Linked DNA regions of Desulfobacula toluolica Tol2. The protein of the gene in region 1 binds, or shares a complex with, the protein of each later gene. Links are inferred from orthologs where the notes say so. Each region holds a gene or a part of one and is shown on either strand. Other genes may lie near its edges.

The links.
Region 2: the proteins of secA (region 1) and secY are in contact, whole or in part, in a crystal structure (PDB 3DIN), measured with the Thermotoga maritima proteins. The link is inferred for Desulfobacula toluolica Tol2 from one-to-one orthologs. Residues at the interface, in WP_004082002.1 of Thermotoga maritima: Glu261, Ala262, Arg263, Lys300, Ala301, Arg302, Thr303, Ile304, Ile305, Leu323, Tyr324, Asp325, Pro326, Val329, Ser330, Tyr333, Ile336, Lys340, Phe345, Val349, Glu363, Phe364, Tyr374, Ser375, Gly376, Gly377, Glu393, Ile395, Thr482, Ser483; in WP_004081795.1 of Thermotoga maritima: Glu108, Gly109, Glu110, Glu111, Ala236, Glu237, Arg238, Arg239, Ile240, Thr241, Ile242, Gln243, Tyr244, Ala245, Arg246, Arg247, Val248, Thr249, Gly250, Arg251, Arg252, Val253, Tyr254, Gly256, Ala257, Ser258, Thr259, Tyr260, Leu261, Pro262.

What each region holds. Positions count from the first base shown.
Region 1 is NC_018645.1:3,541,365-3,551,339, reverse strand. Bases 4,089-7,179 are described here. They hold secA (preprotein translocase subunit SecA), read right to left. Parts: upstream 6,850-7,179; coding sequence 4,327-6,849; downstream 4,089-4,326. Other genes in these bases: TOL2_RS16025 (M23 family metallopeptidase), read right to left, coding at 6,982-7,179; clpS (ATP-dependent Clp protease adapter ClpS), read right to left, coding at 4,089-4,313. Also shown: TOL2_RS16055 (nitroreductase family protein), read right to left, coding at 24-545; TOL2_RS16050 (FxsA family protein), read right to left, coding at 564-959; aat (leucyl/phenylalanyl-tRNA--protein transferase), read right to left, coding at 1,042-1,743; ATP-dependent Clp protease ATP-binding subunit ClpA, read right to left, coding at 1,744-4,002; more of clpS, read right to left, coding at 4,005-4,088; more of TOL2_RS16025, read right to left, coding at 7,180-7,908; argC (N-acetyl-gamma-glutamyl-phosphate reductase), read right to left, coding at 7,957-8,994; TOL2_RS16015 (macro domain-containing protein), read right to left, coding at 9,096-9,551. UniProt on the Escherichia coli protein: Required for protein export, interacts with the SecYEG preprotein conducting channel.
Region 2 is NC_018645.1:4,054,920-4,064,609, forward strand. Bases 997-3,802 are described here. They hold secY (preprotein translocase subunit SecY), read right to left. Parts: upstream 3,157-3,802; coding sequence 1,837-3,156; downstream 997-1,836. Other genes in these bases: rpsK (30S ribosomal protein S11), read right to left, coding at 997-1,012; rpsM (30S ribosomal protein S13), read right to left, coding at 1,039-1,407; rpmJ (50S ribosomal protein L36), read right to left, coding at 1,420-1,533; infA (translation initiation factor IF-1), read right to left, coding at 1,583-1,801; rplO (50S ribosomal protein L15), read right to left, coding at 3,188-3,622. Also shown: rpsD (30S ribosomal protein S4), read right to left, coding at 1-586; more of rpsK, read right to left, coding at 617-996; more of rpmD, read right to left, coding at 3,803-3,806; rpsE (30S ribosomal protein S5), read right to left, coding at 3,821-4,300; rplR (50S ribosomal protein L18), read right to left, coding at 4,332-4,700; rplF (50S ribosomal protein L6), read right to left, coding at 4,721-5,263; rpsH (30S ribosomal protein S8), read right to left, coding at 5,280-5,678; TOL2_RS24375 (type Z 30S ribosomal protein S14), read right to left, coding at 5,733-5,960; rplE (50S ribosomal protein L5), read right to left, coding at 5,938-6,477; rplX (50S ribosomal protein L24), read right to left, coding at 6,499-6,828; rplN (50S ribosomal protein L14), read right to left, coding at 6,856-7,224; rpsQ (30S ribosomal protein S17), read right to left, coding at 7,241-7,501; rpmC (50S ribosomal protein L29), read right to left, coding at 7,519-7,716; rplP (50S ribosomal protein L16), read right to left, coding at 7,718-8,128; rpsC (30S ribosomal protein S3), read right to left, coding at 8,151-8,801; rplV (50S ribosomal protein L22), read right to left, coding at 8,814-9,152; and 2 more genes. UniProt on the Escherichia coli protein: The central subunit of the protein translocation channel SecYEG. Consists of two halves formed by TMs 1-5 and 6-10.

The DNA.
Region 1 (9,975 bases):
CATTTAAATTTCTCTTGCAACTTTTAGGTATTAAAAGAAACTTTATGGAATTGTAAGGAATCTTTTGCATGGCCTTTTTTTGTTTCATCAGGATAACCAATGGCAATGATGGATTCAACCAATATCGTATCTTGTGTAAGGTTTAAAAGTTCTTTGATATAAGTCTCCGCAGTTTTGGAATCGTTATAATCTCTTTTTCTGATTTGTATCCAGCAACTGCCAAGGCCAAGGTCATGTGCTGCCAGATGGATAAAGACAGACGCAATGGATGCATCTTCAATCCAGACATCACTTTTGGATGCATCACCGCAGACCAGAATTCCAAGGGCAGCTTCTTTTAAAAATCCTGCACCGTGGGGTTTTGCTTTGGAAAGTTTTTCAAGCAGGATTTTATCGTCAATAACAATAAATTTCAAAGGGTTTATGCTTCTTGAGGAAGGAGATCTCAAGGCAGCTTCAATCAGTGTGTTTATTTTTTCTTTTTCAACGGGTTTGTCTTTGAATTTTCGGATACTTCTTCTGTCGTTAATCAGATTTAAAAACATTGGTGATTCCTCCCGGGATTAATGAAAACGGGTAATATTAATATTGTTTTGCAATTGCATCTCATCGAATTTTTTTCTTGCCATTTGTTTGAATTTATTTCGTGTCACAGGCCATAACAAGAGTAATCCAAACACATCGGTGATAAGTCCGGGGGTTAACAGTACGACACCTGCAATGAATATAATAACGGCATCAACCAATTCTTCGGCCGGCATAAGTCCCTGTTGCAGGTTCATCTTAAGTTTAATCATGGTATTCATGCCTTCTATTCTGGCAAACCAGGCTCCTAAAAATCCTGTCAGGATAACCAGTAAAATGGTATTGAACCCTCCAATGACGGTTCCGACTTTTATTAAGAGATAAAGTTCAATAACTGGGATCAGGGTAAAACATAAAAACAGTTTTAAAAGCATTTCTTTGGGCTCCTTATTTTGGGGGCTAATATATCTCACATAATGGTACTGAAACCTTTTTTGTCAAGTTTTTGACAATACGTTAAAGTACTGTGAGACAGGCACCCGGACTCCAGATGTTTTTGATATCTTCTCTTTTAACAGATTTATTGATGATACCAAGGAAAGAATTTCTGGAAATTTCAGTGGCTCCCATTCTAAGCAGGTGACTGGTTGTAACCTGACAGTCAATCAGGTCAAAACAAAATTTTTTTAAATGGGTTGCAAGTGCAACCAGAGCAATTTTGGACGCATCACTTTCAAAAGAAAACATGGATTCACCGAAAAAAGATCCGCCAAGGCAGACACCATACAATCCGCCGACTAATTTGTCTTCTCGAAAGGTTTCAACGGAATGAGCATATCCCAGTGTGTGAAGCTTTATATAAGCATCTATCATTTCATCTATAAGCCAGGTGCCTTCGGGTTCATGTTTGCGTGGTTTTGCACAGGCGGTAATGGTTTGTTCAAATGCAGAGTCAACTCTGATATTAAAGAGATTTTTCTTTATTTTCTTTTTCAGGCTTTTTGAAATATTGATGTCTTGGGGAAATAGTACAAGCCGTGGATCAGGGGACCACCATAAAATAGGTTCATCTTGTGAAAACCATGGAAATATTCCGTTTTCATAGGCAAGCAGCAGTCTTTTGGTCGAAAGATCTCCCCCGATGCATAAAAGGCCGTCAGACCTTGCAAGCCAGGCCGGGGGAAAATCTAATTTTTTTGATAATCTGAAAAGGGGCATTCAGCTTTTATATGTAAAATTCAGCTTGTTATTTCTGAGACCAATGGATATTTTACCCCCTTTTTCCAGACTGCCGAAAAGAATTTCATCTGTGAGTCTGTCTTTTATTCTGGTCTGGATAAGTCTATCCAAAGGTCTGGCACCAAACTTGGGATCATAGCCTTCTTTTGCAAGAAATGTTCGAACTTTTGCCGAATAAGTCAAGGTAATATTTTTAATTTTTAGCATGGATTTAAGTTCTGTCATGTTCTTGTCAACAATCATTTCCATAACCTTGAGGGACAGATGATTAAACTGGACAATACCGTCAAGCCGGTTTCTAAATTCAGGGCTGAATGTTGTTTCAACAGCTTTTAATCCCTTTGAATCCATATCTGATAACTGGGAGCCGAATCCAATGGCGTTAGAACTCATTTCCCTTGCACCTGCATTAGAGGTCATAATTATGATAACATTCCTGAAATCTGCTGATTTGCCGTTGTTATCTGTCAGGGTTGCATAATCCATTACCTGTAAAAGTATATTATACAGATCCATATGGGCTTTTTCAATTTCATCCAGCAAAAGAACACAGTGGGGTGATTTTCTGATGCCGTCAGTCAAAATTCCGCCCTGATCAAATCCGATATATCCCGGTGGGGCACCGATCAGCCTGGAAACAGCATGTTTTTCCATGTATTCGCTCATGTCGAATCTTAAAAATTCTATCCCCAGTTGATAGGCAAGTTGTTTTGCCACTTCTGTTTTACCCACGCCTGTGGGTCCCATGAAGAGGAACGAGCCAATAGGACGATCCGGGGCTGCCAATCCGGCTCTTGACCGTTTGATGGATGTGGTCAGGGTTTGGATGGCATCATCTTGTCCAAATATGACTTTAAACAGTTTTTTGGGCAGGGATTCCAGGTTGGCTTTGTCTGTCGATGTAACGCTTGTGACCGGCACTTTGGCAATTTTTGCAACAATGTTTTCTATATCTTTGGGGCTGACTATTTTTCGATGCCCCTTGCCTTTTAACCGAAGATAGGCTCCTGTTTCATCAATTACATCAATGGCTTTGTCCGGCAGGAACCGGTCATTGATATATTTGTCAGAAAGATAGGCCGCAGCTTCAATGGTTTCTGCCGGGTAGGTCAGGCCGTGGTGTTCTTCGTATAAAGTTTTCAGTCCGGTCAATATTTGAGTGGTTTCCTCAAGGGAAGGTTCCGGTACTTCAATTTTTTCAAATCTTCTTGAAAAAGCCCGGTCTTTTTCAAAATGATTCTTATATTCTTCATAGGTTGTGGTGCCGATGCATTTAATATCTCCGGAAGAAAGAGCCGGTTTTAAAATGTTTGAGGCATCCATTGAACCGCTGGTGGTAGCACCTGCACCGACCACCGTATGGATCTCATCAATGATCAGTAAAGCGTTTTCCTTTGCTTCAAGAGCATTGATAACATCTTTGAGCCTTTGTTCAAAATCACCCCGGTATTTTGTTCCGGCCAGAAGAGTTCCCATATCAAGGGAGAACAATTCGCAATTTTCCAGCAGATCCGGCACTTCCTTGTTGTTTATTTTCAAAGCAAGTCCTTCTGCAATAGCGGTTTTTCCAACGCCGGGATCTCCAACAAGGATAGGGTTGTTTTTTCTTCTGCGGCAAAGCACCTGCATAACCCTGTCTGTTTCATCGGCTCTTCCGATGAGGGGATCAATTTTTTTGTCCAATGCCTTTTTCAACAGATCTGTTGTGAAAATTTCCAAAGGATCTTTCTTTGTTTGCCGTTTAGGTTTTATATCTGTCGGTTTGAATATTTTTTGTGAAGGATCCATTGGCGGAGTTGGTTTTTTTACAGGTTCCGACGTATGCGAAATATATTTTAAAACGTCAAGGCGGGTAATTCCTTCAGATTCGAGGTAAAAAGCGGCATGGGAATCTTTTTCCTGGAAAATGGATGCAAGAATATCCCCTAAATTGACTTCGGTTTTTTCAGCGGATCTGGCCTGGTTGATGGCCCGCTGTATCATCCGCTGGAACCCGATGGTCTGCTGTAAAACATATTCTTCTTTGGAATCAATTTTTGTTAATTTTTCATCAAAGAATTTTTCAAGTTCTTCTTTTATCTGTTCAGGACTGCCACCACATTTTTCAATTGTCTGGGCACCTGTTTCATGGTTAAGGATTGCATAAAGAACATGTTCAACACATACATACTCATGCCTTCTTTTCTTTGCTTCCCGTACGGCAAAACCGAGAGCTGTACTGAGTTCTTTGCTTATCATACCTACTCCTTTTCCATAGTGCTTTTTAAAGGAAAGCCTTTATTGCTTGCCAGGTTGTGAACTGTTTCTACTTTGGTTTCTGCGATTTGCCTTGGATAGATACCACAGATTTCCTTTCCCTTATTATGTATATTAAGCATCATTTGCGTTGCTTTTTCAAGTGATTTTCCAAAAACGTTTACAAGAATTTCCACAACAAACTCCATTGTTGTATAATCATCATTATGGAGAATGACCTTATACATGGGCGGCGGGACTTTTTTTGTTCTGGAAGAAACGTCCTCTTTTGTTCTGGAATCAGTGGATGTCATTAATTTTAAACTCCTAACGCATACAACATTTTTTATATTTTTTACCGCTTCCGCAGGGGCAAGGGTCATTTCTTTGTACTTTTCTAGAGGATCTTTTTACGGGTTGTTGTATGCTGGACCCGTCTGAATGGGAAAAAGTAAGATCATCTTGTTCTTTTTTTTTTATGTCCTCTATCTGGGATGAAGTTGATATCCGGATTTTGAATAAAATATCCACTATTTCTTCTTTTACCGTTTCCATCAAACCCTGGAACATATCAAAGCCTTCTTTTCTGTAAATCCGTAAAGGATCCTGCTGTGCATATCCGCGCAGCCCAATACCCTCCTTTAGATGGTCCATGGACAAGAGATGTTCTTTCCACCGGGTATCAACGGTTTGAAGAATGATATGCCGTTCGATTTGTCTTGTGATCTCTTCTCCAATGGATGCTTCTCTTTGGTTGTATATTTCTTTTAATTGCTCAAAAAGATTTTCTGACAGTTGTTGTGCCGTAAAATTATCATCAACTGCAGTTTTAAGTTCAGGGTTAATGTTAAACAATTGTTTGATTCTGTTTTCAAGGCCTTCAATATCCCATTGCCGGATAGGAGTTTTTTCCACGGCAAATTCATCAACAACATCATAAGCTTTGTCTTCAATCATTTCCAAAACAACCGGTTTTAAGTCTTCTTCAAGCAATGCTTTGCGTCTTTGCCGGTAAATGACCTCACGTTGCTGGTTCATTACATCATCATATTCAAGCAGGTGTTTTCTGATTTCAAAGTTATGACCCTCCACCTTTGACTGGGCATTTTCTATGGCTTTGCTGATAAAAGAATGTTCAATATGCTCGCCTTCTTCAATGCCAAGTTTGTCCATAATTGCATGGATTCTGTCTCCGCCGAAGATTCTTAAAATATCATCTTCCAAAGATAGATAGAATCTTGAGGAGCCCGGGTCACCCTGTCTGCCGGAACGGCCTCGAAGCTGGTTGTCGATGCGTCTGGATTCATGGCGTGATGTTCCCAGAATATGGAGTCCGCCAAGCTCTTTAACTCCTTCTCCAAGAACAATATCCGTACCGCGGCCAGCCATGTTGGTGGAAATGGTTACGGCACCTTTTTGGCCTGCATTGGCAACAATTTGGGCCTCTGCTTTATGATGCTTGGCATTTAATACCGTGTGTTTGATACCTCTTTTTTTGAGTTGTTTGCTCATGTCCTCTGAAATATCAATAGAAATAGTTCCCACAAGAACAGGCTGACCTTTTTTGGAAAGCCGTATGATCTCTTCTATGGCAGCAGCATATTTTTCTTTTTTTGTTTTATATATCAGATCAGGATAGTCTTTGCGTATCATTTCCTGGTGGGTTGGGATTACCAGAACATCAAGGTTATATATTTTTTTAAATTCAGCAGCTTCGGTTTCCGCCGTACCTGTCATACCCGATAGTTTGTCATACATCCTGAAAAAATTTTGAAAGGTGATGGAGGCAAGAGTCTGGTTTTCATTTTCAATTTTAACGTTTTCCTTTGCTTCGAGTGCCTGGTGAAGTCCTTCACTATAACGTCTTCCGGTCATCAGCCGCCCTGTAAATTCATCAACAATGATAACCTGATTATTTTTAACAATATAATCCGTATCCCGTTTGAAAATTGTGTGTGCTTTCAGGGCCTGGTTCAAATGATGGAGAAGTTCTATATTTGCAGGATCATAGAGATTGTCCACTTTGAGAAATTTTTCACCCTTTGCAATTCCGTCTTCTGTTAAAGAAACGCTTTTTGATTCTTCATCAAGTGTATAATCAATGTCTTTTTGAAAGGATGGAATAATAGTATTGACCTGGGTATAAAAATGGGTTGACTTTTCACCCGGCCCTGAGATGATAAGCGGTGTTCTGGCTTCATCAATCAGAATGCTGTCAACCTCATCCACAATGGCAAAATTAAGGTCTTTTTGAGCAAGGGAGTCTTTGTCGAATTTCATGTTATCCCTGAGATAATCAAACCCGAATTCATTGTTTGTGCCATAGGTGATGTCCGCACTATAGGCTGTTTTTCTTTCCTGGTCGTCAATGTCATGGAGAATTGCACCCACGTTTAATCCCAGGAAATTATAGATATTAGCCATCCATTCGGCATCCCTTTTGGCCAGGTAATCATTTACCGTAACAATGTGAACCCCTTTTCCTGATAAGGCATTAAGATAGGCTGGAAGGGTGGACATCAATGTCTTTCCTTCACCGGTTTTCATTTCAGCAATGCTTCCATTGTGAAGTGCAATACCCCCAATCAGCTGAACGTCAAAGTGGCGCAGTCCAAGAGTTCTGACAGATGCTTCTCTGACCAGGGCAAATGCTTCTGGTAAAATATCATCCAGTGTTTCTCCGGCTTGCACTCTTTGTTTGAATTCGATTGTTTTGAGTGCAATCTGTTCATCAGATAACCGCTGCATTTGAGGTTCAAGATGATTGATCTGTTCGACAACCGGTTGGAGCTTTTTTAAAATCCGGTCATTATTGGAGCCAAATATTTTCGTAAAAAAATTGAATAGCATTTAATGGGTTACCTATAATTAAAATATGTTTTTATATGTTTCATATGAAAACATATAAGCATTAATCGGGTAAATTAAAACAAAAAATTTCAATTAATTTTGTGTTTTGATAAAGAATAAAAATAATATGGACTAATTCAGAAAGTATTTTAAGGGATTTACAGGCGTGCCATTAAGTCGGACTTCATAATGTACATGGGGACCTGTACTTCTTCCTGTATTGCCTAAAATACCGATGACCTCCCCTCGTTTAATCTCCTGGCCCTGTTTAACCAGAATTTTTTTCAAATGCCCGTATTTGGTGACCCGACCATGACCATGATCAATCATAACCATATTGCCGATATACAGTTTGTGGGCAGCATAGGAAACTCTGCCGTTAGCCGTTGCAACGATGTTTGTCCCGCTTCTGTTTGAGATATCCACTCCGGAATGAAATTCTTTTTGTCCGGTAAAAGGGGATGTCCGATATCCGAATTTGGAAGTGATCCATCCGTCAACCGGTTTTATGGAAGGCGTAGATGCCAGAAGGTTTCTTTTTTGTTCCAGCAATTTAATCAGATTTTCAAAATCAAGCGCTTGTTTCTGGGCAGCCAGATTTGTCTGGTCGGTCTGACGGTGCATTTCACGTATCAGGCTGGTATGTTTTTGCTCCAACGGAATATCCGGGTCAAGCTCATCTTCGGGGATGCCACCGATACCGATTAATCCGCTGGAATCACTGGTTTGCTTGATATCGGCTATAAGCCTTACTTTATCTTCAAATTTAGACAGATTGCAAACCTGTTTTTTTAAAATTTCTATTTCACCTGCAAAGGTCTGAATTTGACTTCTCTGGCTTTTGATTTCATTTTCCTGTTTTATGATGGTGTGATTTAAAACAGTGTTGTTCCATGAGATATTTTTCAATCGGCAGTAGTCGTATCCAATGAAGGCTGCTCCTGCGATTGTAGAAAGTATAATGAGAAGCAGCCCCCCGAATATTGATTTGCGGATAGAAAATTCCCTGATATCAGAAGTGTCGCCGGAATGAAACCATATTTTAATAGCCTTTCTCATTATGCCCTTCTTAGTTAGAATTTTTTTAGATGTCAAGCACAATAATCATTACAAAGGCCCTTGAACCCGATTCAATCCAGTTTCATCATCCAGGCCAAACATGATGTTCATATTTTGAACCGCCTGTCCGGCAGCTCCTTTTAAAAGGTTGTCAATGGCGGAAACCATAATGAGTTGGCGACTTGTTTCATCAAAGTGAATGCCGATATCGCAGCAATTTGTCCCTTTAACATGAGAAATTGCAGGATACATGCCTTTGTTGAGAAGCCTTACAAAAGGTTCATCGCCATAATAGGTGTCATAGGTTTTTCTTATTTTATCCTGGGTTGCAGTGTCAGTTACCCGGGCATAAATTGTTGACATCATTCCTCTTGTCAAGGGCAGAAGGTGAGGCACAAAGGTTATGGAAACCGGCTGCTGTGAGTGCAGGCTTAAAATTTCATTGATTTCCGGTGTATGCCGATGATTCCCAATTTTATAGGGATTGAAGGATTCATTGGCTTCACAAAAATGAGCGGAAAGCGACAGGGAACGTCCTGCACCGCTTACACCTGATTTTGAATCTGAAATAATGCCGGCAGGCTGGATTAATCCCTCCTTTAAAAGAGGAAGCAGTGGCAAGAGAATGCTTGTGGGATAGCAGCCCGGATTGCCCACAAGGTTTGATGTTTTGATTCTGTCTCTGTATAATTCGCTGAGACCATAGACGCTTTGTTTTAAAAGGTCTTTTGAGGTATGTGTCTGGTAGGCTGACTCGTAAGCTGCGACATCTGTAAATCTGTAGTCAGCGGATAAATCAACAACTCTTATGTTATTTCCCAGCATTGTGGGTACATGTTGCATGGAGACTTTGTGCGGTAGTGCTAAAAATATGACGTCTATTTTTTTTGAAAGTGATTTAATATCCAAGTCTTCACAAATAAGGTTTTCAAACCCTCTCATTGAAGGAAAAATATCTGTTAAAGATTTGCCTTTATAGCTGTTGGAAGTGACAGCACACAATTTTGCTTTTGGATGATTGGAAATCAGTTTGACAAGCTCAACTCCTGTATATCCTGATGCTCCTGCAATGCCTACGTTGATCATATGGTTCCTTCTTGTTTGAAACAATTTAAAAGTCTTTTGCTTAGCAAATAGACTAATTTTTTTCAAGAATCAATTTTTTTTTTGAATCAAACTTCATTTTTTTAATGGCTGTATTCTACCAGTGTGTGATCTTCTTCTTTCAGTTCCGTGTTAATAATACCTGATATCACATCCCAGTCTCCTTTTGCCAGTCCTGCACCAATCTTTGGATAGCCGATTCTCTGATTGGGAAACTCTTTTTTTATCCGGGCAAAGAGTTTTTGGACGGCACCATAATCAACCAGAGGGCCAGGGCCTGAAAAATCATATTGGGTATAACCGTTAACAATGGTAAAGCGTTTGCCGTTTCTTGCAATGTGAGCCAAAGAGTATGTCCCCAGCTTTTTTTTGTCTCCTGTTTTTGTCTCCTGATCCGCCTGGTATGCCTCGGGAAAATCATCTCTGATTAATTTTGCAATCCCCGCTCCCATAGTACAAAAGCAGTTACAGCCATGGATGATGACATCAAATCGTCCGGCCAGGGCCAATTGAATCAGGTCTCCTTTTAATATGTTCATTGTTAAATTATCCTCATTTTACACCAAAAAAACTAATGAAGACTCTGGCTTAAAAAACTCACACAGTGACTTTCAGTTTTTGTTGTGGTTAAATCTGGTTATGGGCAAATCCGGGAGAAAGAGTAAGTCTGCCCATTGAAGTTATCTGCAATAAGCTCCTAAAGCTTTTGGGACTATTAGCATATCTGCAATATTTTTCAAGAATTTTATTGGGCGATATTTGGTTTTGCTAAGCAGATCAGGGCAAAAAAATGTAATTTGTAATTATAAAAAATAATATTAATTTAAAAGAAATAGGGTTTATGTATGGCGACATGCGTATGTGTGTAAAAATCTCCATCAAACTTGTAGATGATATATCCCATCTGGCCGGTGCCATTGTAAAAACGAATCATATTGGGTAGTATTTATTTCTTGCATGCTT
Region 2 (9,690 bases), 510 kb from region 1 along the record:
GAAGCGTGATATCTTCTCGTGCAGGAACGCCTACAACTTCGCCTTTGAAATTTTCTTTATTGATTTCAAGCCATTGAGGGATCCCGCGTCGAACAATAGCATCCAGGGAATCTGAAATAGCCTGAATTTTTTTACTTTTCTCTCGAAGTTCGATCACATCACCTTTTTTAACCTGATAAGACGGTATATTTACTTTTTTACCATTTACCACAAAATGATTATGCTTTACAAAATGTCGACCCTGATTTCTAGAATTAACAAATCCCATTCTAAAAACAGTATTATCCAAACGTGTTTCCAAAAGACTCAACAGGTTTGTCCCTGTAATTCCTTTTCGTTTGTCCGCTTTTCTAAAAGAAATTCTAAACTGTTTTTCTGAAATTCCGTAAAGCCTTCTGACTTTTTGTTTTTCTCTGAGCTGAATCCCGTAATCTGACAATTTACTTCTTCTTTGCCCATGCTGTCCGGGGGGATAGCCTCTTCTATCAAAACTGCATTTATCTGAAAAGCATCTGTCGCCTTTCAAAAAAAGTTTCATATTTTCGCGTCTGCATTGTCGGCAAACAGAACCTCTATAACGTGACAATGTTTTTTCTCCTTTATCAAACGAGTATTCTTATACCCTTCTTCTTTTTGGCGGACGGCATCCATTATGAGGAACCGGGGTAACATCTTTGATCATGGATATATTGAATCCAAGCGCATGCAAGGCTCTTAAAGCAGATTCCCTACCAGGCCCCGGGCCTTTAACAAATACACCGATATTTTTCATACCGTGTTCCATTGCTTTGGCACCTGCATCTTCTGCAACCAGTTTTGCGGCAAATGGAGTGCTTTTTCTTGAGCCTTTAAATCCCTGCATACCAGCACTTGACCATGAAATAGTGTTTCCGTTTTCATCGGCAATGGTAACGATTGTATTATTAAAAGTGGATTGAATATGAACAATGCCGGTAGAAATGTTCTTTCTAACCCGTTTTTTGGACACAACTTTTTTAGACTTTTTTGCCATAATTAATAGTACCTTTTTAGATTATCCTACTTTTTCTTTTTAACCGCAGTCCTTTTTGGACCTTTTCGTGTTCTGGCGTTTGTACTGGTTCGCTGACCATGACAGGGAAGGCCTTTACGATGACGTAACCCTCTGTAACAACCTAAATCCATAAGCCTTTTAATATTCATGGACACTTCACTTCTAAGTTCACCTTCAACCTTATACTCAGCATCAATGACTTTTCTTATCTCATTAACCTGTTCTTCTGTAAGGTCATTTGCCTTTGTAGTAGGATCAATACCTGTTTTTGCAAGTATTAGCTTTGATCTGCTTGCACCTATTCCATAGATATAGGTTAAAGCTATCCAAGCATGCTTATCTCTTGGTAAATCTACTCCTGCGATACGTGCCAAATTTCTTCCCCCCTATCCCTGCCGCTGTTTATGGCGTTTATTAATACAAATCACTCTTATGACACCACGTCTTTTTATAACTTTACAATCTCTGCAGATTTTTTTTACAGATGCTCTGACTTTCATCCATTTACTCCTAATCTAATATTTTTATATCTTAAATAAAATATAATATTTATTTATATCTATATGTAATCCTTCCCCGACTTAAATCATAAGGTGAAATTTCAACCGTCACCCTGTCTCCTGGTAAGATCTTAATAAAATGCATTCTCATTTTGCCTGAAATATGAGCAAGCAGTACATGCTTGTTTTCCAGCTCAACTCTGAACATGGCATTTGGTAATGTTTCAAGTACTTTCCCGTCAACTTTGATGGGTTCTTCTTTTGCCATAATCTTATTAATCTCCTTTAGTTTTAGTGTTCAAATCAGGATCTGCCTTTTATTCTCTTGGCACCGGATCTTCCCAGAAATCCGTCATAATTACCTGTAATCAAATGGGACTCTATCTGGGAAATGGTATCAATTGACACCCCCACAACAATCAAAAGGGCCGTACCCCCAAAATAAAACGGAATATTAAACTTGCTCATTAAAAAGGTTGGCAGAACGCACACGGCAGACACATAAATTGCTCCACCTACAGTAATGCGGGTCAACACTTTATCAATGTATTCGGATGTTCTTTTCCCCGGCCTGATACCCGGAATATAACCACCATTTTTTTTCATATTTTCAGCAACATCTTCAGGATTAAACTGTACAGCGGTGTAAAAAAAACAAAAGAAAATAATAAATCCTATATAAAGAAGATAGTACCAAATTGTTCCAGGGCTGAACATTGCCGCTACGGTTTTCATAATCGGCAAATTGATAAATTGTGCCAAAGTCGTAGGAAACATAATAATGGAAGAAGCAAAAATAGGCGGGATTACACCGGCTGTATTTATTTTAAGCGGAAGATGAGAAGTTTGTCCTCCATACATTTTCCGCCCCACAACACGTTTTGCATAATGCACGGGTATGCGCCGCTGCGCCTGTTCCATATATATAATTGCAGCAATAACAATCACCATGAGAACAATAAGAATAATTATCGCAAAAATCCCCATTTCACCAGTTGTCATAAGTCGTATTGTATTACCCATCGCTATCGGCATCCTTGCAACAATACCTGCAAAAATAATCAGGGAAATTCCATTTCCTATTCCTCTTTCGGTAATCTGCTCTCCCAACCACATGATAAATGAAGTCCCGGCTGTCAGTGTTATAATGGTAACAAGCCTGAATCCCCATCCCGGGTATGGAACAATTGCAATACCTGCAGGTGAGGTCATGGATTCAAGACCAACACTGATGCCCAAGCCCTGGATAATACTCAGAACCACTGTTCCATATCTTGTATACTGAGTTTTCTTTTTTCGGCCCGCATCGCCCTCTTTTTTAAGTTGTTCAAGGTGTGGTACAACAACTGTCATCAGCTCTAAAATAATCGAAGCACTGATATAAGGCATAATCCCTAATGCAAATATGGAAAGCCTTTCCAATGCACCCCCTGAAAACATATTAAACATGGAAAACAAGGTGCCCTCGGCAGAAGCAAAGAAAGAAGCCAGTGCAGCTCCGTTAACCCCGGGTGTTGGGACATGGATACCGATACGGTAAACAAAAAGCAATGCGAGTGTAATAAAAATCTTTCTTTTAAGCTCAGGAAGTTTAAAAAGATTCTGGTAACTATTCTCGATCATTTATTGGTTCCTTACATCACTTCTGATAAGGTTATTCTATTGTTCCACCGACAGATTCAATTTTTTCTTTGGCAGTTTTGGAAACCAGAATATTTTTCAAGAAAAATTTCTTTGTTGTTTCACCATTACCAAGAAGTTTAACACCGTCAACACGACCTTTTACCATTCCGGCTTCTCTGAGGGCATCCATATCAATAATTGCACCGTCCTCAAATCTATCCAAATCTGTTACATTTAAGACTGCATTGTTTGTTTTAAATATATTGAAGAATCCCCTTTTGGGAAGTCTTCTGTAAATCGGCATCTGGCCGCCTTCAAATCCCGGCCTGACACTGCCGCCGGATCTTGCTTTAAGGCCTTTATGGCCGCGGGTACTTGTTTTGCCCATTCCCGAACCAGGACCTCTTCCGACTTTTTTCCTGTTTTTTCTGGAACCTGGTGCAGGTGCTAAATCATGAAGTTGCATATTACACCTCCTCTACTTTCACAAGGTGAGACACTTTTTTAACCTGTCCCAGGATAACCGGATCAGCATTATGTTCAACCGTATAATTCATTTTTTTTATACCCAGAGAACGAATAATCCGACCGTGTTTTGCCGGTCTTCCTATTGTGCTTCTGATTTGCGTAATTCTAATTTTACCAGCCATTTTTCACAACCTCATTATATATCTTCAGGTCTAAGTCCACGACGCTTTGCGACTTCTTGCTTTGTACATAAAGATTGAAGCCCTGCCATTGTAGCTCTAACAATATTCTGGGTGTTATGTGTTCCGATACATTTTGTCAGGATATCGGTTACACCGACGGCCTCAAGGACGGCACGAATTCCACCGCCAGCAATCAAACCTGTACCAGGAGAAGCCGGTTTAAGCAATACTCGGCCTGCACCTGCTTTACCAATAACTTCAAAAGGAACAGTACCGTCAAGTAATGAAATTTTGACCATATTTCTTTTTGCTTTTTCCAGGCCTTTTTTGATAGCTTCCGGTACTTCCGTTGCTTTTCCCAGACCATACCCGACACTGCCTTCTCCGTCACCAACCACAACAAGTGCGCTGAAGCTGAAATTTCTACCACCTTTTACAACTTTTGCAACACGATTGATTCTGACGACTTTATCTATTAATCCACTATCTTCCATCTGCTGTCTTGCCAAGGGTATTCCTCCTTAATTAGAAAATCAATCCGGCTTCGCGAGCTCCGTCTGAAAGCGCTTTGATGCGGCCATGATATAAAAATCCATTTCTATCCAGAACTACTTTTGTAATTCCTTTATCAAGAGCTCTCTTGCCGATAAGGATTCCGATTGCCTTTGCAATCTCAGCCTTTTTACCCTCTGCCTTATTTTCATTAAATTCTTTATCAAGTGTAGATGCAGATACAAGTGTAATCCGATCAGTATCATCAATGATCTGAGCATAAATATGTTTTGAACTTCTGAATACACTCAATCTTGGTCGATCCTGGTTACCAAGAATATTTTTCCTGATTCTTTTTTTTCTTTTAAGCCTTGATATAAGCCTTGGTGATGTATTTCCCATAATCTTTATACTCCCGCCTTTTAATCTTTACCAGCAGTCTTACCGGCTTTTCTAATGATTCTTTCGTCCGAATACATTATGCCTTTACCTTTGTAAGGCTCAGGAGGTCTAAGATCTCTTATATTTGCCGCCACCTGGCCAAGAAGCTCCTTATCTATACCTGTCAAAATAATTTGCGTATTCTTTTCAACAGTCGCCTGGATTCCATCAGGAATTTTAAAATCGACCGGATTGGAATAGCCTACATTGAGTATAAGACTGTTGCCTTTTGTTTCTGCACGATAACCAATACCGGAAAGGAGAAGTTGCTTTTCATAACCGGCAGTAACACCGGTTACCATATTGGATATAAGGGACCTGAACAACCCTTGCAAAGCCACTTTTTTCTTATCACTTGTATCTGTAGTTACCATTACAAAACCATCATTCATTTCAAGTTCAATGGCCGGATGCAATTGTCGCTCAAGATTACCTTTGGGTCCTTTAACAGAAATCATATCACCCTTCAGGGCGAACTGGACCTTATCTGGAAGCTGAACCGGCTGTTTTCCTATTCTAGACATATATATTACTCCTGTACTACCATACGTTACAAAGAATTTCACCGCCGACGTTCGCTTCAATGGCCTGCTTATCCGTCATCAACCCTTTTGAGGTTGAAACAATTGATATGCCCAGCCCATTTAAAACCGGCTTAATTTGTTTTGATTTACTGTAAACCCTGCAGGACGGTTTACTCACTCTTTTTATTCCAAAAATTGTGGGCTGTCCTTCAGACACATATTTTAAATAAACACGAAGAACTCCTTGCGTTTCATTTTCAAGGAATTTAAAATCCTTTATATATCCTTGTTCTTTCAGCACCCGCACCATTTTCAATTTAATTTTTGATCCGGGGATATCCACTTTAGCAAACCCTGCTTTACCACCATTTCTTATGATTGTCAGCATGTCTGCAATTGGATCACTAGTTGCCATTTGAAATCTCCTTAAAATCCGCTGATATAATTTTTTTGTGTTAAAATTTGCTGGTTACCAACTTGATTTGGTAACTCCGGGAAGTTTACCTTCTGACGCAAGTCCCCTGAAACAAATTCTGCAAATACCAGCTTTTCTAATAAACCCTCTTGGTCTACCGCATAAGGGGCATCTGTTGTATGAACGTACTGAAAACTTTGGTTTTCTCTGCGCCTTTACGATTAAAGCTTTTTTAGCCAAGCTTTCCTCCTTAAGATCCTTAGTTTTTGAAAGGCATCCCAAAAAATTTCAGGAGCGCCTTGCCTTCCTCATCGGTTTTAGCTGTCGTCACAACTGTAATATTAAGACCCTTGATACTGTCGGTCTTATCATAGTCAATTTCAGGGAATATAATATGCTCGGTAATACCAAGAGTATAATTACCCCTGCCATCAAAAGCCTTTCCGGATATCCCTCTAAAGTCCCTGACACGTGGTAAAGCGATATTTACAAGCCGATCAAAAAAATCGTACATTTTTTGACGGCGCAGGGTAACCTTGCACCCAATAGGCAAATCAGCACGAAGCTTAAAATTTGCAATCGGTTTTTTTGCTCTTGTAATTACCGGTTTCTGACCGGCGATCAACGCCAGTTCGGCGGCTGCAGGATCAACGATCTTTGGATTTCTGACCGCTTCGCCAAGCCCCATGTTTAAAACGATTTTTTCCAGCTTAGGTACCTGTAATTCATTTTTATAATTAAAAGTTTCCTTGAGCTTGGGCACAACCTCGTTATGATACTTTTCCTTAAGAGTTGCCATCTATTCTCTCCGCCTTTGGTCTTATGAATCTATCTGCTGACTGCATTTCTTGCAGATTCTGACCCGTTTTCCATCTTCCAATAATTTCATTCCAATTCTTGTCGGCTTTACACATGAGTTGCACATAATCATGAGATTGGAAATATGAATCGGCATGGTTTTTTCAACAATACCACCTTGTGGATTTGCCTGCGTTGGCCTTTGATGAACCTTAACGACATTAATATTTTCAACAACGACCCGATTTGTCTTTTTAACGACCTTCAGTACTTTACCGATCTTTCCCTTATCTTTACCGGTCAGCACTTTAACCTTATCATCTTTTTTCAGTCTAATTTTTATTGCTTCCATAAGATTTTTTCTCCAATAACCTGATTGTTAAAGCACATCAGGAGCCAGAGAGACGATTTTCATAAATCTTTTTGCCCTTAACTCTCTTGCCACCGGACCAAAAATACGTGTACCAACCGGTTCGTTTGATTTAGATAAAATTACAGCTGAATTATCATCAAATCTGATCATTGAGCCATCAGGCCGGGATATTTCTTTTTTGGTTCTGACAATAACGGCCTGAACAATATCCCCTTTGCTGACTTTTGCATTGGGTATTGCTTCTTTAACAGAGCAGGTGATAATATCGCCAATGCTGGCATATCGTCTTTTGGATCCGCCAAGTACCTTTATGCAGTACAGTTCCTTTGCACCGGAGTTGTCTGCTACAGTTAATCTAGTTTCACTCTGAATCATTTCTCAACTCCCTTAATCAAACAGCTCTTTTAACGACTTCACTTATCCTGAAACGTTTCAGCTTGCTCAAAGGCCTGGTTTCGATGATTTTAACCGTATCACCGATTCTGCATTCATTTGTCTCATCATGAGCATGGTATTTTTTATATCGTTTCATATATTTTTTATAAATCTTGTGTTGAACAAATCTTTCGACCTGAACAACCACTGATTTATCCATTTTATCCGATACAATAAGACCAATCAGCTCTCTTTTATTTTTTTGAATATTTTCCATAGTAATATCTTCGCAAATTAGCTAATGTTTACATTCATTTCATTGGATATCGTGTAAAGCCTTGCAATATCCTTTTTGACATTGGAAAGTGTTGCTGTATTCTCAAGCTGCCCGACATCATTCTGAAAGCGAAGATTAAAAAGCTCTTTTTTTAATTCACCAAGCTTTTCTTTAATCTGATCTGCTCCCATCTCTCTGATTTCACTAACTTTCATTTTATTTACTCCTTTCCACAAAACGAGTTTTCACGGAAAGTTTTCTGGCAGCGAGCTTCATGGCTTCTTTGGCAACTTCTCTTGGTATACCTTCCATTTCATAAAGAATTTTGCCGGGTTTCACCCTGGCTACCCAGGCATCCGTAGCACCTTTACCTTTACCCATCCTGACTTCTGCCGGTTTTTTTGTAACCGGATGATCAGGAAAAAATCGAATCCAGCTTTTTCCTGCTCTTTTAGCGTGACGGGTCAATGCAACCCTGGCTGCTTCAATCTGTCTTGCATTAACATAACCGCATTCAATTGCCTGTAGACCGAAGTCACCAAAGCTTAAGGTATTTCCCCTGTCTGGTGAACCCTTTGTCCTGCCGCGAAACTGTTTACGGAATTTTACATTTTTTGGACTAAGCATTTTTTATTTCTCCTAATCACCTCTATTTAACCAACGCTTGTTCACCGGGACTTAATACTTCGCCTTTAAATACAAAAGTTTTAATTCCAATGGCTCCGTATGTGGTTCTTGCTTCGGTAAAACCGTAATCAACATCAGCCCTTAAGGTGTGAAGAGGAATACGGCCTTCTTTGTACCATTCCGTCCGAGCCATTTCAGCACCACCAAGACGACCGGCACAAATAATTTTTATTCCTTTTGCACCAAACCGCATGGCCGAAGACACACTTCGTTTCATGGCTCTTCGAAATGCAATTCTTCTCTCAAGTTGAAGTGCAATATTCTCCGCTACCAACTGAGCATCAATTTCAGGGCGCCGGACTTCTTTGATATCAATCAACACCGCAGGTTCAAGCATTTTCTCAAGTTCCTGCTTAAGAAGGGCAATCTCCGACCCTTTCTTGCCGATTATTATACCTGGTCTTGCCGCAAAAACCCTGAGTCGAATCTGTTTGGAAAAACGTTCGATTTCTATTTTTGAAATACCTGCATGAAAGAGTTTCTTTTTTAAAAATTTTCTGACTTTAAAATCTTCTTCAACAAAAGAGGCATAATCTTTGTCTGCATACCATCTGGAATCCCAAGTCCTGATAATGCCTAACCTTAAACTGGTAGGATGTACTTTCTGGCCCAAGCTTATTTCCTCCTATTTGTCAGTTTCTTCAACAATAACTGTTAAATGACTGCTTCGTTTCAAAATTCTGGCTGCTCTACCCCTGGCTCTCGGCCTGAACCGTTTCATGGTCGGCCCGTGATCAACAAAAATATTCTTGACAACCAGTTTATCCACATCCAGTTCATTGTTATGCTCGGCATTTGCAACAGCTGATTGCAAGGTTTTATAAATAATACCTGCAGCTTTGAGCGGCATGAATTTTAACAATGTCAGCGCTTGTCCGGCATTTTTACCTTTTACTTCAGCAATGGGCAACCTAAGCTTAAATGGTGAAATTCTTGTATGTCTTGTAGTTGCTTTAACTTCCATATCAATATCCTTTAATCAAACAAGAGCTTATCTCTTGGATTTTTTATCTCCTGCATGCCCCCAGAAAGTTCTTGTAGGTGAAAATTCACCAAGCTTATGTCCGACCATATTTTCAGAAACAAAAACCGGTATGAATTTTTTACCGTTATGCACAGCAAATGTGACACCGACCATTTCAGGGAATATAGTGGATCTGCGTGACCAGGTCTTGATAACTTTGTTACGTGTGGATTTACTTGCTTCCAGCACTTTTTTTAAAAGCTGAGGTGCAATGTAGGGACCTTTTTTTAATGATCTTGGCATAATTTACCACCTATTTATTTTCTCTTAGCTCTTCTTTTAACAATGTACTGATCTGTTCTTGCACTCTTCCTGGTTCGCTTACCTTTTGTTGGAATACCCCAAGGCGTACAGGGCTGTCTACCACCGGAGGATCTTCCTTCACCACCGCCCATGGGATGATCAACCGGGTTCATGGCAACTCCTCGAACAGACGGTCTTCTTCCCATCCATCTGCTTCGACCGGCTTTACCGATCT